2 regions of the Variovorax sp. W2I14 genome follow, and region 1 is predicted to be linked to the other one. Evidence: predicted binding sites of a transcription regulator. Region 1 holds the regulator's gene; the other holds the start of a gene.
The links. The regulator HrcA, encoded in region 1, represses chaperone genes, less so after heat shock. The targets are predictions, from matches to a motif close to TTAGCACTCNNNNNNNNNGAGTGCTAA.

Region 1 (7,117 bases):
AGGCCATGGGCCTGACCGCCGGCACGGGCGGCACGCTGCCCGAAGCCGCTCAAGACCGCGCGCTGACCGAGGCCACTGCCTTTGCCATCCGCATCGATGTGGCGGAAGAGCTCACCCGGCTGAACTCGCACCTCGACGAAATCGAGCGGCTGCTCAAGAAGGGCGGCGAGATCGGCAAGCGCCTGGACTTCCTGATCCAGGAACTGCACCGCGAGGCCAACACCCTGGGCTCCAAGTCGGCAGCCCTGGAACTCACGCGCATCGGCGTGGACATGAAGGTCCTGATCGAGCAGATGCGCGAACAAGTCCAGAACATCGAATGACGACGACGAGCGAAAGAATGGACTACCCCGGCAACATCTTCGTGGTCGCCGCGCCCAGCGGGGCCGGCAAATCGAGCCTGGTCAAGGCGCTCATGGAGCTCGACTCGGCGGTTCAGCCGTCGGTGTCGCACACCACGCGGCCGCCGCGCGGGCAGGAAAAGCACGGCCGCGAGTACTTTTTTGCCTCGCCTCCCGAATTCGACGCCCTGATCGCGGCCGACGGTTTCGTGGAATGGGCCCATGTGCACGGCCACCGGTACGGCACCTCCAAGAAGGCCATCGAGGAGCGGATCGCCCAAGGGGCCGACGTGATCCTCGAGATCGACTTCCAGGGCGCCTTGCAGATCCGCAAGACCTTCGCCAACGCGGTGATGATCTTCATCCTGCCGCCCAGTTGGGAAGAACTTCGCTCCAGGCTCGAGCGACGCGGCGAGGACAGCGCCTCGGTCATCGAATTGCGGCTGAAAAACGCCGCAGAAGAGATGGCCCGGGCCGGGGAATTCGACTTCGTTATAATCAACGAGTTATTTGAGCGGGCGCTTTTTGATCTCAAGGCGATTGTCCACGCTCAACGGCTCCGGTATTCCGCACAGCGCCGCGCACGTGCCGACACCTTTGCCGCACTGAACATTCCCTGATCTCCTGCTCACCGACCGAAAGATACCCATCATGGCCCGCATCACCGTCGAAGATTGTCTGGTTCAGATTCCGAACCGCTTCCAGCTCGTCCTGGCCGCCACGTACCGTGCGCGCATGCTGAGCCAAGGCCACGCGCCCAAGATCGAGAGCAAGAACAAGCCCGCCGTGACCGCCCTGCGCGAGATCGCCGAAGGCAAGATCGGCATCGAAATGCTCAAGAAGGTGCCGGGCTGATCTGACGCAGCCCTGCAACGAAAAGGCACCGCAAAGCGGTGCTTTTTTTATGTCTGGACGCGCCCATGGAACGGTCACGCTAAAGTGGTAGCCATGAGCGCGGTCGCCAAACATCAGTCCCATGCCCCATCGGGCACGCCGAAGCCGAGTCCGGCGGCGCTGAATGCTGCCGCCGCAAGCTTTGCCGCATTGACCGCGCGCCTCGACTACCTGGGTACCGAAGACACCGAGCTGGTACGCCGCGCCTACCGCTTCGCCGACGAGGCCCATCTGGGTCAACTGCGCAACAGCGGCGAGCCGTACATCACCCACCCCATCGCCGTGGCCGCGCAATGCGCCGAGTGGAAGCTCGATGCCCAGGCGCTGATGGCCGCACTGCTGCATGACGCCATCGAAGACTGCGGAGTCACCAAGCCCGAGCTGATCGAGCGCTTCGGCGCCCCGGTCGCCGAACTGGTCGACGGGCTCACCAAACTCGACAAGCTGCAGTTCAACACGCGCGAAGAGAACCAGGCCGAGTCTTTCCGCAAGATGTTGCTGGCCATGGCGCGCGACGTGCGCGTCATCCTTGTCAAGCTGGCGGACCGCACGCACAACATGCGCACGCTGGCCGACGCGCCACGTGAAAAATGGGCCCGCATCTCGCGCGAAACGCTCGAGATCTACGCGCCCATCGCGCACCGCCTCGGGCTGAATCAGACCTACCGCGAACTGCAGGAGTTGTCGTTCCGGCACCTCAAGCCGTGGCGTTACGCCACGCTGTCCAAGGCGGTGGCCAAGGCGCGCGGGCGACGACGGGACTTGATTCAGAAGGTGCAGAAAGAAGTCGAGACCGCTTTCTCTGCCGCCGGCATGACGCTGCGGATCGCCGGGCGCGAGAAAACGCTCTATTCCATCTACCGCAAGATGGAAGAAAAGCACCTGAGCTTTGCCCAGGTGACCGACATCTACGGCTTCCGCCTGATCGTGCCGAACGTCATCGCTTGCTACACGGGCCTCGGCATCCTTCACCAGATGTACAAGCCGCTGCCCGGCAAGTTCAAGGACCACATCGCGATCGCCAAGCTCAACGGCTACCAGTCGCTGCACACCACGCTGGTCGGTCCAGCCGGCGTAAGCGTCGAGTTCCAGCTGCGTACCGAAGCGATGCACGTCGTCGCCGAATCCGGCGTGGCCGCGCACTGGCTCTACAAGGCTGCCGAGCCGAACGGGGCGAGCAACGACCGGCTGGGCACCAAGTGGCTGCAGTCGCTGCTCGACATCCAGGACGAGACGCGCGACGCCGCCGAGTTCTGGGACCACGTCAAGGTCGACCTCTTCCCCGACGCCGTCTACGTCTTCACGCCGAAGAGCCAGATCATGGCGCTGCCGCGCGGCGCGACGGTGGTCGACTTCGCCTACGCCATCCACAGCAACATCGGCGACCACACCTCGGCCGCTCGCATCAACGGCGACCAGGTGCCGCTGCGCACCGAACTCAAGAACGGCGACGTGGTCGAGGTGATCACGGCGCCTGTGTCGACCCCAAATCCCGCCTGGCTCGGCTTCGTCCGGACCGGCCGGGCGCGCTCCAAGATCCGCCATTACCTGAAGACGCTGGCACATGCCGAATCCGAAGGCCTCGGCGAAAAGCTGCTCGCACAGGCGCTGCGCGCCGAAGGTCTCGGCAAGCTGCCCGAAGAGGACGACGAGCACCAAGCCCTATGGGAAAAGCTGCTTCGCTTCACCGGCAACCGCACCCGCTCGGAATTGCTGACCGACATCGGCCTCGGCAAACGCATCGCGAGCATCGTCGCCAAGCGGCTCATGGCGCTGCTGGCCGAGTTGGGCGAACGCCCCGACGCCCTGTTGCTGAGTCGTGAGCGCCTCATCCCGCACGAAGCCGTATCGCAGGGCGCGGTCACGCTCGACGGCAGTGAAAATTCGTCGGTGCGCTTTGCGCTGTGCTGCCGCCCCATTCCGGGCGACCAGATCGTCGGGTACCTTGGACATGGCGAAGGCCTCGTGGTGCACACCGAGGATTGCGGCGTCGGTCAACGGCTGCGTCACAAGGACAGCGAGCGGTTCTTCGCGGTCGAATGGGCGGACGAGCCAACGCGTGCGTTCGAAACCGGCGTCGTGATCACCGTGCGCAACGACAAGGGCGTGCTGGCGCGCGTAGCCGCCACATTGGCGGACGCGGAAGCGGACATCACGCATGTGGAAATGGCCGATGAGACGCCGCAGGACTCGACAGACCTTCGCTTCGTGATCGCGGTGCGCGATCGGGCGCATCTCGATGCCGTGCTGCGCGCCGCCCGACGAACCGCCTCTGTGCTGACCGCGGCGCGAACGGTTCCAGCGCCCTGAAGAACAGCAGGCGGCTCGGCGCGTCAGCCTGCTGCCAGGCGCGGTGCCGGGTAGCTCACCGACAGGATCTCCACCTCATGCGCCCCGCCCGGGGTCACGAGCTTCACCACGTCGCCTTCGCGTGACTTGAGCAAGGCCCGCGCGATCGGGGAGATCCAGCTGACTTGCGACTGCGCGCTGTCCGCCTCGTCGATGCCGAGAATGGTGATGGTGCGCTCGTCCTCGCCCGTCTCGTCGACGTAGCGAACTGTGGCACCGAAGAAGATCTGATCACTGCCGTGGTGCACCGACGGGTCCGTGACTTCCGCGATCTCGAGACGCTTGGTGAGAAAACGAATGCGCCGGTCGATCTCGCGCAGGCGCTTCTTGCCGTAGAGATAGTCGCCGTTTTCCGAGCGGTCGCCGTTCTTGGCGGCCCAATGCACAGCCTCGACGACCTTCGGGCGCTCCTCGTCCATCAGTTGAAGCAACTCGTCGCGCAGGCGCGCATAGCCCGATGGCGTGATGTAGTTCTTGGTGCCGGCCGGCAGTGGAGGCGCAGCGCCGTCGGCGCCGTCGTCATCCGCGTCGTTGTCGGTTTCCTTGGTGAATGCCTTGTTCAACGAAGAACCTTTTTACTGATCAGGAAATACGAGTGATCCGTGTCGCATCAGCCCAGATCCGAGCGTTTGCAGTCGAAGGTCAAGTTCGGCTCGACACTTCGCAAGGCGGGCACTTTGTTGACGAAGACCACCCCTGCCCTCGCCAATTGCCATTCGCCGGACTTGAACAACTTGAAGAGGCTCGTGACCTCTTCCCCGGCAGCAGGGATGGCATTGAAGAGATAGACAGGCTCGCCGGAGGACGTGCCGTCCATGCTCACCAGCTCGGCGCGCATCTTGCCCATGGTTTCCGTGTCCTTCGTTCTGGAGCGCACGATGTCCATGTTGACGGTGCGTGAGTGCTCGTCGATCGATATCCTGCGAATCCAGTTGAAGGCGCCAGCCGCGTTGCTCGGGCTCGGCACACATGCGATGGTTCCCGCGAACGCCGAATCTGCCGCCGAAAGCAGCAACAGCAGTTGGCATGCGCATCGCGCCGTTCGAATGTTCATGGTCGCCCTGATCCGTTTTGACTTGAACGGGACTTTAGCGTCCCGCACGGCAAGACGGCAGCAGCCGTTTGATCGGCGGCTTTTCTGTGATTCACGCCACCCAAAAGAAAATGGCCTAGAAGGTAAACCTTCTAGGCCATCAAGAGAGTGGTGCGGCTGGCAGGAATTGAACCCACGACCCCTTGGTTCGTAGCCAAGTACTCTATCCAACTGAGCTACAGCCGCACAGCTTGCAATTATAGCATGCGTTTTTTGACCTTCTGGACTTGCATGATCGAAAGTTGAAAAAGCATGTTGGTAGGCCGTGATGGGCTTGAACCATCGACCAACGGATTATGAGTCCGCTGCTCTAACCAACTGAGCTAACGGCCCACTGGGCCACGATTCTATTCGCCGCCGCAGCCTACTTGCGATGGCTCAGCGCATTGCTCACCAGCCGCGACGTGATGTCGACGATCTGGATCATCCGCTCGTAGGGCATGCGCGTCGGTCCGATCACGCCCAGCGTGCCCACCACCTGGCCGTCGACCTCATAGTTGGCGCTGACGATGGAGAGCTCCTCGAACGGCACCACCTGACTTTCACCGCCGATGAAGATGCGCACGCCTTCGGCCTTGCTCGACACGTCGAGCAGGCGCATCAACTGCGCTTTCTGCTCGAAGAGCTCGAACGCGCGGCGCAACTGCCCCATGTCGCTGGAGAAGTCAGTCACAGCGAGCAGGTTGCGTTCGCCGGAGATCACGACGTCGTCTTCCTGCGCCTCGGTCAGCACTTCGGAGCTCACCTGGACCGCCGCCTGCATGAGCGCGGCAATTTCGCCGCGCAGCTTCTCGACCTCGGACTGCAGGCGATCGCGCACCTGTTCGATCGTGAGACCCGCGTAGTGCGCGTTGATGTAGTTGGAGGCCTCGACCAACTGCGACTGCGAATAGTCGGCCTCTGGAAAGATCACCCGGTTCTGCACATCGCCATCCGGCGAGACGATGATCACGAGCAGCCGGTTCTCGGACAGCCGCAGGAATTCGATCTGCTTGAACACCGACGCACGGCGCGGCGCCATCACGACGCCCACGAACTGCGATAGGTTCGACAGGATGTTCGCCGCGTTGGCGATCACCTTCTGCGGCTGGTCGGGCGCGAGGCTCGGGGTGCTCATCTGCTCGCGCTGCGCAGTCAGCATGGTGTCCACGAACAACCGGTAGCCGCGATGGGTCGGGATGCGGCCGGCCGAGGTATGCGGGCTGGCAATCAGCCCCAGCGCCTCGAGGTCGGACATGACGTTGCGGATGGTCGCGGGCGACAGATCCAGCCCCGAGGAACGCGACAACGTGCGTGACCCGACGGGTTGCCCGTCGGCGATGTAGCGCTCGACGAGCGTCTTGAGCAGCAACTTGGCACGGTCGTCCAGCATTGCAAGATTTTAGTGTTGTAATTTGTGAGATATGACCTCCCGCTTCCGTCACGTCGCCCTGATCGGCAAATACCAGGCTTCCGGCGCCAGAGCGCAGGCGGATGCGCGCGACGGCGTCATGGAGACCATCGGCACCTTCCTGGAATCGCAGGGTTGCAAGGTCTTCGTCGAGCGTTCGACCTGCGATGAGGTGGATGCCGACGCACCCGCGCATCCACGCTACGAAGCCCTGGCGGTCGAGGAAATCGGCCAGCGCTGCGACCTCGGCCTCGTGGTCGGCGGCGACGGCACCATGCTGGGCATCGGCCGGCAGCTCGCCAGCTACGGCATTCCGCTGATCGGCATCAACCGCGGACGGCTCGGCTTCATCACCGACATCCCGCTCGACAACTTCCAGGCCACCCTCATTCCGATGCTGGCCGGCGAATACGAGGAAGACCACCGCAGCCTGATGCACGCGCAGGTCATGCGCGACGGCGTCTCGGTGTTCGATGCGCTCGCCATGAACGACGTGGTGGTCAATCGCGGCGCCACCTCGGGCATGGTCGAGCTGCGCGTGTCGGTGGGCCGCCATTTCGTGGCCAACCAACGCGCCGACGGCCTGATCATCGCCACGCCCACCGGATCGACCGCCTATGCGCTGTCGGCCGGCGGGCCCTTGCTTCATCCGGCGGTGCCGGGATGGGTGCTGGTGCCGATCGCGCCGCACACGCTCTCGAACCGCCCGGTGCTGCTGCCCGACGCCGACGAGATCGTGATCGAGCTGGTCGGCGGGCGCGACGCCAGCGCCAATTTCGACATGCAGTCACTGGCCTCGCTCGCGATCGGCGATCGCGTGGTGGTGCGCCGCTCCGACTTCAGGGTGCGCTTTCTGCACCCGCGGGGCTGGAGCTATTTCGACACGTTGCGCAAGAAACTTCATTGGAACGAAGGGGGCTCCTGACATGGCGCTGCGACGCATCGCACTGCGCGACTTCGTGATCGTGCGATCACTCGAACTCGACCTGTCCGGCGGCTTCACGGTGTTGACCGGCGAAACCGGCGCGGGCAAATCCATATTGATAGACG
Region 2 (7,117 bases), 2.7 Mb from region 1:
GATGATGGTCGCGATGTCGAGCAAGGCCCAGAGGATCTGCATCGGCATGCCGCCGTAATCGCCGAAGTGCAGTGGCTGCGACACCAGGAGCGCCGTGAGGTACCAGGGCAGCTTCGGTGCCGCCGTGATCTCGGTGGTCTTGGCGTCGACCAGCACCGGCTGCAGCAGCTTCGAAGTGAAGGGCTCGTTGCCGCGCAGGAAAAAGGTCGTATGGTGCGGGCTCGAGAACGCGGTGCCGGGGAAGGCGATGAACGACAGCTTCGTGTCGGGCGCGCGCTGCATGGCCACCTCCATCGAGCGCTGCACGGAGCCGCGCTCGGCCACCGGCACCGTCGGCTGGTCCTTGTAGGGCGCAAGCAAAGTGCTGAGCTGGTCGTACTGCCAATACTTGATGACCAGGTCGGCCCACGTGTTGATCATGCCGGTGGAGCCCACCACGAACAGCCACACGAGCGTGACGACGCCCAGCAGGTTGTGCAGGTCGAGCCACTTCAGGCGCGGGCGTTTCTCGCGCCGCACGGTGCCGAAGTCGAGCTTGCGCATGAAGGGCGAATACAACACCACGCCAGAGACGATGGCCACCAGCAGCAAGAGCCCCATGAAACCGAGGAACAGCTTGCCGGGAAGCCCCGCGAACAGGTCGACGTGCAGCTTGAACATCACGTACATGAAGCCTTCGTCGAACTTCGGCTGAGCGAGCACGACGCCCGTGCGCGCGTCGACCGCGACCGACTTGAAGTCTTCGGTAGGCGCGGGGGTAGGCGTGAGCGTGACGAACCACAGGCCGTCGTCGTCCTCGGGCTGCGAGGCGAACTGCACCACGCGATCGGGGTGCTTCGCCTTGGCGATGTCCAGCACCTTGTCCAGGCTGATGCGCGGCGTGTTGGCCGGCATCTTCGGCGCCTCGACCTCGGTGCCCAGCAGGTGCCCGATCTCGTGGTGAAAGATCAGCGGCAGCCCAGTGATGCACAGGAGCAGCATGAACACCGTGCACACGAGGCTGCTCCACTTGTGCACCCAGGCCCAGGTCTTGATCTTTCGGCTGTTCATGTCGTTGCGGCTGTGTGGGTTGAAGGCGGAGTCTAGAAGCGGTACGTTGCGCTTGCGACGATGTTGCGGCGCGAACCGTACCAGCAGTCACCGCGCGACAGGCAAGTGGAGAAGTACTTCTTGTCCGTCACGTTGTTGATGTTGAGCGCATAGCGCCAGTTCGCGGTGTCGTAGGCGAACACGAGGTCGGCCAGAACGACGCCCGGAATGCGCGGGCCGACACCGAACTGGACGTCGCGGAACGAGCTCATCGCACGCACGCCGGCACCGGCCGAGAAGCCGCTCATGCCGGCAACGGAGAACCTGTACTTGGCCCAGACGCTCGCCTGGTGCTTGGGCAGGCCTTCGATCTGCGCGTCGGCATCGGTGTAGTTGTAGTGGGCGATCAGGTCGAGGTTGGAGCCGATCGAGCCCTTGGCTTCGAGCTCCACGCCCTTGGTCTTGGTGAGGCCGCGCTGTGAGAACACGTTGGGCTGCTCCTCGACGATCTGGTTCTTTTCGCGCAGGTCATACACCGCGGCGCTGAAGGCCAAGGCACGATCCTTGGGCTCGTATTTCACGCCCACTTCCCACTGCTCGCCGCGCAGCGGCGTGAAGATGCGCCCCTGGCGCGGCGACTGCGGCGTGAACGACTCGCTGTAGCTCACATACGGCGACCAGCCCGAAGGCGACGCGTACATCACGCCCAGGCGCTTGGTGGTGGCGCTGCTCTTTTGCTCCTCGCTGCCAACGGCGCTGGAGGAGGCGCGGTCGTGGCGCAGGCCCGCCACGAAGATCCAGTTGTCGAGCTTGATCTGGTCCTGCAGATAGATGCCCGTCTGGCGCTGGCGCGTGCGCGGCAGCGCGGTGGCGTCGGGCACGTCGCGGTGGCCATAGACCGGCGCGTAGACATCGATGGTGTCGACATTGGTGCCGCTCCAGACGTTCTCGCGCTGGCGCGCGAAGTCCGCTCCCACCAGCAGCGTGTGCTTGAGGGCGCCGGTCTGGAAATGGCCCTCGACGTGGTTGTCCAGCGTCTGGGTGCGGTTGAGGGTCAGCTGGTTGTCGAAGTAGCGGCCCAGCACGCGCTTGAAGATCGGATCGCTGGACCAGCTGTCGAACCCGCTGAACGCGGCGCCATAGTGGTACTGGTTGGCGTTTTCGTTCTGCGCGTAGCGGAAGTTCTGCCGCACGGTCCAGTTGTCGTTGAACTTGTGCTCGAACAGCCAGCCGAAGGTCTTGCGCTCGCTGTTGTAGAAGTCGCCCGGCTCGCCGATGAAGCGGCTGCCCGGCAGCCGCCCGTTGGGGTTCGGCAGCAGCGTGCCCTCCCACGGCAGGAACTGCGAGCTGCTGCCGCTCTTGTCCTTTTGCCACAGGCCTTGCAGCGTGAGCGAGGTCGCCGCGTTGGGCCGCCAGGTGAGCGAGGGGGCGATCAGGCTGCGGTCGTCGGGCACGTAGTCGACCTGCGTGTCGGACTTGCGCTGCAAGGCGATCAACCGGTACGAGAGGGAACCGTCGGCATTGAGCGGGCCGGTCAGGTCGGCCTGGATCTGCTTGCGGCCGAAGCTGCCGAACTGCACGCCCACTTCGCGCTGGGCCTCCTGCTGCGGCCGCTTGCTGACCATGTTGACCACGCCCGCGGCCGTGCCCGCACCGAACAGCATGCCCGAGGGGCCACGCAGCACTTCGAGCCGTTCCAGCGTGTAGGGGTCGGTTCGGGTGGTGCTGGTGTAGTAGCCGTAGGCCTGGCGCAGGCCGTCGAGATAGATATCGGGGTAGGCGCCGCGCACGCGCACGGAGTCGGTCCGCGAATCCAGGCCGTAGGCGTCGGAGCGCACGCCGGCGGCGTAATTGAGCGCGTCCTGCAGGTTGTTCGCACCCTGGTCGACGATCTGGTCGCGCGTCACGACGGTGACGGATTGCGGCGTTTCGGACAGTGGCGTGTCGGTCTTGGTGGCGGTAACGGCGTTCTTCGCGCGATAGCCGATGACGGGCGTCGTGGCGGTTTCAGCTTCTGCATTCGCATCGACCCGCACTTCCGGCAGCGAACCCTGGGCTCCCGTCTGGGCCAACACCTGGTGTTGCATGTAAACGGCCATGCATCCCACCAGCACCGAGGCGGCTCTCCGCCGCACCAACATCCTCTTCATTCCGACCTCACTCCAAGCGTTTATCAAATGTCAATTAAGAAGCATTCTCATTTTAGTAGGTAGAAAATCTCAATTTGTCCAATCCCCAAGCGCGGCAAAGGGGGTTGCGTTGCGCATTTGCATCCTCGGCGCGGGGCAGAGCGGCTACGATGCCGCGGGCACATTTCTCCGTGCCGGCAGGTCTCATGCACAAGCTCATCGCCTTTCTGATTCCTGCGTTTCGCGCACCGGTGCTGCTGCTGATCGCCCTTGCATTGACAGGCTGCGCCGGGCTCCCGCCGCGCACACCCGAACCGCCGACCGAGGCGATCGCAGCCTCCCCCGCCACCGCGCTCGGCCGCGCCGCCATCAGCCTGAACACACCGCCTGACGGCCTCTCGAGCCTGCGGCCGCTGATCGAGGCCTCCTACGCCCTCGATGCGCGGCTGGAGCTGATGCGGCGCGCCCAGTCTTCGCTCGACGTGCAGAGCTACCAGCTAGGCAACGACAAGACCGGCCGGCTCCTGCTGCGGGAGCTGCGCGATGCGGCACGGCGCGGGGTGCGCGTGCGCCTCTTGCTCGACGATTTCTACACGGCCGGCATGGACCGCCTTCTGCTGGGCCTGGCCGCCGAGCCCAACGCCGAAGTTCGCCTGTTCAACCCCTTCGTCAACCTGCGCGACCACTCCTCGGGCCGATGGTTGGAGTTCTTCGGCGATTTTCGGCGGCTCAACCACCGCATGCACAACAAGCTGTTCGTGGCCGATGGCGCCATGGCCATCGCCGGCGGCCGCAACCTCGCCGACGAATACTTCCTGCGCAGCGAGAGCGCGAATTTCATCGACTTCGAAGTGCTCATGGCCGGCCCGGTGGTTCGGGAGTCGGCAGCGATCTTCGACACCTACTGGAACAGCGACGTCGTCTACCCACTGCAGCGGGTCGCCGGCACCAGCCGCACGGCCGACGAGCTGAAGTCCGCGTTCGAGACCGACACCTCCCCACGCTACGCCCCGCCTCCCGACCCGCTGCCCGCCACTGACCTGCTGGGCGACCCGCCGCTGGCCGCGCAACTGGCGAACATCGACGAAGCCAAGTGGATGCGCGCCGAAGCGCATGCCACCGCCGACAGCCCCAACAAGGCTTTGGGCGTCATGGCGCGCCCCACCGAATCGCTGGCGCAGCGCTTCCATGAAATGCTGGCCACCGCGCAGTCGAACGTGGTGGTGATCTCGCCCTACTTCATCCCGGGCGACGAGGGCATGGCGCGCATCCGCATGGGACGCGAGCACGGGATCAACATCACGGTGATCACCAATTCGCTTGCCGACAGCGACGAGCCGCTGGTCAACATCAACTACAACCGCTACCGCGTCGACATGCTCAAGCTGGGCGTGAACCTGTATGAGGTGAGCACGCAGCAGCTGCGCCGCAGCGGCCAGTTCCGCGACCTGCTCAAGAAGGCGCGCGGCCGGCTGCACGCCAAGCTGGCGTTGGTCGACCGCCAATGGGTGCTGCTGGGCTCCATGAACCTGGATCCACGCTCGGCGCTGCTGAACACCGAATTCGGCGTGCGCGTGCGCAGCTTCGACCTGACGCAGGCCCTGCTCTTCGCCTACCAGCTGGACGACATCGAGGGCGTCTACCGCGTGGTGCTGAAGCCGGACGGCCAGAACGTGCAGTGGATTGGCACCGGCGACGTCAACAACGAGGTACTCGACAGCGAGCCGGATTCCAGCATGCTGACCCGGCTGCAGCTGCTGCTCTTCTCTTGGTTCGTGCCCACGGACCAGTTGTAAGCGACCGGCCTCCGGCAGCCCCCAGACCTTGAAAGGTCACGGATTGCCCTTATGATTAGCACTCGCTGATGATGAGTGCTAACAGCCCTCGCTCCCCAGTCGATGGGTCGCCAACCTTCGGGTCCGGCGCCCGACCACAAACCCGTTTCTTATCCATATCCAGGAGATGCAATGAAACTTCGTCCTTTGGCCGATCGCGTGATCGTCAAGCGTATCGACAGCGAAACCAAGACCGCCTCCGGCATCGTCATCCCCGACGCAGCCGCCGAAAAGCCCGATCAGGGTGAAGTCCTGGCCGTCGGCCCGGGCAAGCGCAACGACAAGGGCGATCTGGCCGCACTGACCGTCAAGGTCGGCGACCGCGTCCTGTTCGGCAAGTACAGCGGCCAGACCGTCAAGGTCGATGGCGACGAACTGCTCGTGATGAAGGAAGACGACCTGTTCGCAGTCGTCGAGAAGTAAGCCTTCTCCCTTTTGATTCATTCAATCCAATCCATTCGGAGTTAATTCATCATGGCAGCAAAAGACGTAGTCTTCGGCGGAGAAGCCCGCGCACGCATGGTCGAGGGTGTCAACATCCTGGCCAACGCAGTCAAAGTGACCCTGGGCCCCAAGGGCCGCAACGTGGTGCTCGAGCGCTCGTTCGGCGCCCCCACCGTGACCAAGGACGGTGTGTCCGTGGCCAAGGAAATCGAACTCAAGGACAAGCTCCAGAACATGGGCGCCCAGCTCGTGAAGGAAGTGGCTTCCAAGACTTCGGACAACGCCGGTGACGGCACCACCACCGCGACCGTGCTGGCCCAAGCCATCGTTCGCGAAGGTTTCAAGCTGGTGGCTGCCGGCATGAACCCGATGGACCTGAAGCGCGGCATCGACAAGGCCGTGACGGCCCTGGTCGCCGAGCTGAAGAAGGCTTCCAAGCCCACCACCACGTCGAAGGAAATCGCGCAAGTCGGCTCCATCTCGGCCAACAGCGACGAAACCATCGGCAAGCTCATCGCTGACGCGATGGACAAGGTCGGCAAGGAAGGCGTGATCACCGTCGAAGACGGCAAGTCGCTCGACAGCGAACTCGACGTCGTCGAAGGCATGCAGTTCGACCGCGGCTACCTGTCGCCCTACTTCATCAACAACCCCGAGAAGCAATCGGCGTTGCTGGACAACCCCTTCGTGCTGCTGTTCGACAAGAAGATCAGCAACATCCGTGACCTGCTGCCGGTGCTGGAGCAAGTCGCCAAGGCTGGCCGTCCGCTGCTGATCATTGCCGAAGAAGTCGAAGGCGAAGCCCTGGCTACCTTGGTCGTGAACACGATCCGCGGCATCCTGAAGGTCGTGGCCGTCAAGGCTCCTGGCTTCGGCGACCGCCGCAAGGCCATGCTGGAAGACATCGCCATCCTGACGGGCGGCAAGGTCATCGCTGAAGAAGTGGGCCTGACGCTCGAAAAGGTGACGCTGGCCGACCTGGGTCAAGCCAAGCGCATCGAAGTGGGCAAGGAAAACACGATCATCATCGACGGCGCCGGCGCTGCTGGTGACATCGAAGCCCGCGTGAAGCAAGTGCGCGTTCAGATCGAAGAAGCGACCAGCGACTACGACCGTGAAAAGCTGCAAGAGCGCGTGGCCAAGCTGGCCGGCGGCGTTGCAGTGATCAAGGTCGGCGCTGCCACCGAAGTCGAAATGAAGGAAAAGAAGGCTCGCGTCGAAGACGCCCTGCACGCCACCCGCGCTGCAGTGGAAGAAGGCGTCGTGGCTGGCGGCGGCGTGGCTCTGCTGCGTGCCAAGCAAGCTGTGGGCGACTCGGTCAAGGGCGACAACGCTGATCAAGAAGCCGGCATCAAGCTGGTGCTCAAGGCCATCGAAGCGCCCCTGCGCGAAATCGTGAACAACGCCGGCGGCGAAGCCTCGGTGGTGGTGAACGCTGTGTTGGCCGGCACCGGCAACTACGGCTTCAACGCTGCGAACGACACGTACGGCGACATGCTCGAACTGGGCATCCTGGACCCGACGAAGGTCACCCGCACCGCACTGCAGAACGCCGCTTCGGTGTCCTCGCTGCTGCTGACGACCGAAGCCATGGTTGCTGACGCACCCAAGGACGAGTCCGGCGCCGGCGGCGGCATGCCCGACATGGGCGGCATGGGCGGCATGGGCGGCATGGGCATG

Region 2: a site for HrcA is predicted at 5,010-5,036, ahead of QF040_RS31115 (co-chaperone GroES). Genes of this name have one in related genera too.

The regions. Positions count from the first base shown of each region.
Region 1 is NZ_JBNDJX010000001.1:3,982,493-3,989,609, forward strand. Features, by position in the region: partial or broken gene QF040_RS18735 (YicC/YloC family endoribonuclease) at 1-323, shown strand, start outside; gene gmk (guanylate kinase) at 341-961, shown strand; gene rpoZ (DNA-directed RNA polymerase subunit omega) at 993-1,196, shown strand; gene QF040_RS18750 (RelA/SpoT family protein) at 1,290-3,545, shown strand; gene greB (transcription elongation factor GreB) at 3,569-4,147, opposite strand; gene QF040_RS18760 (hypothetical protein) at 4,195-4,638, opposite strand; tRNA gene QF040_RS18765 (tRNA-Arg) at 4,787-4,863, opposite strand; tRNA gene QF040_RS18770 (tRNA-Ile) at 4,934-5,010, opposite strand; gene hrcA (heat-inducible transcriptional repressor HrcA) at 5,042-6,049, opposite strand; gene QF040_RS18780 (NAD kinase) at 6,081-6,992, shown strand; gene recN (DNA repair protein RecN) at 6,994-7,117, shown strand, end outside.
Region 2 is NZ_JBNDJX010000001.1:6,679,199-6,686,315, reverse strand. Features, by position in the region: gene QF040_RS31130 (PepSY-associated TM helix domain-containing protein) at 1-1,050, opposite strand, end outside; gene QF040_RS31125 (TonB-dependent siderophore receptor) at 1,083-3,179, opposite strand; gene QF040_RS31120 (phospholipase D family protein) at 3,365-4,954, shown strand; gene QF040_RS31115 (co-chaperone GroES) at 5,126-5,416, shown strand; gene groL (chaperonin GroEL) at 5,468-7,117, shown strand, end outside.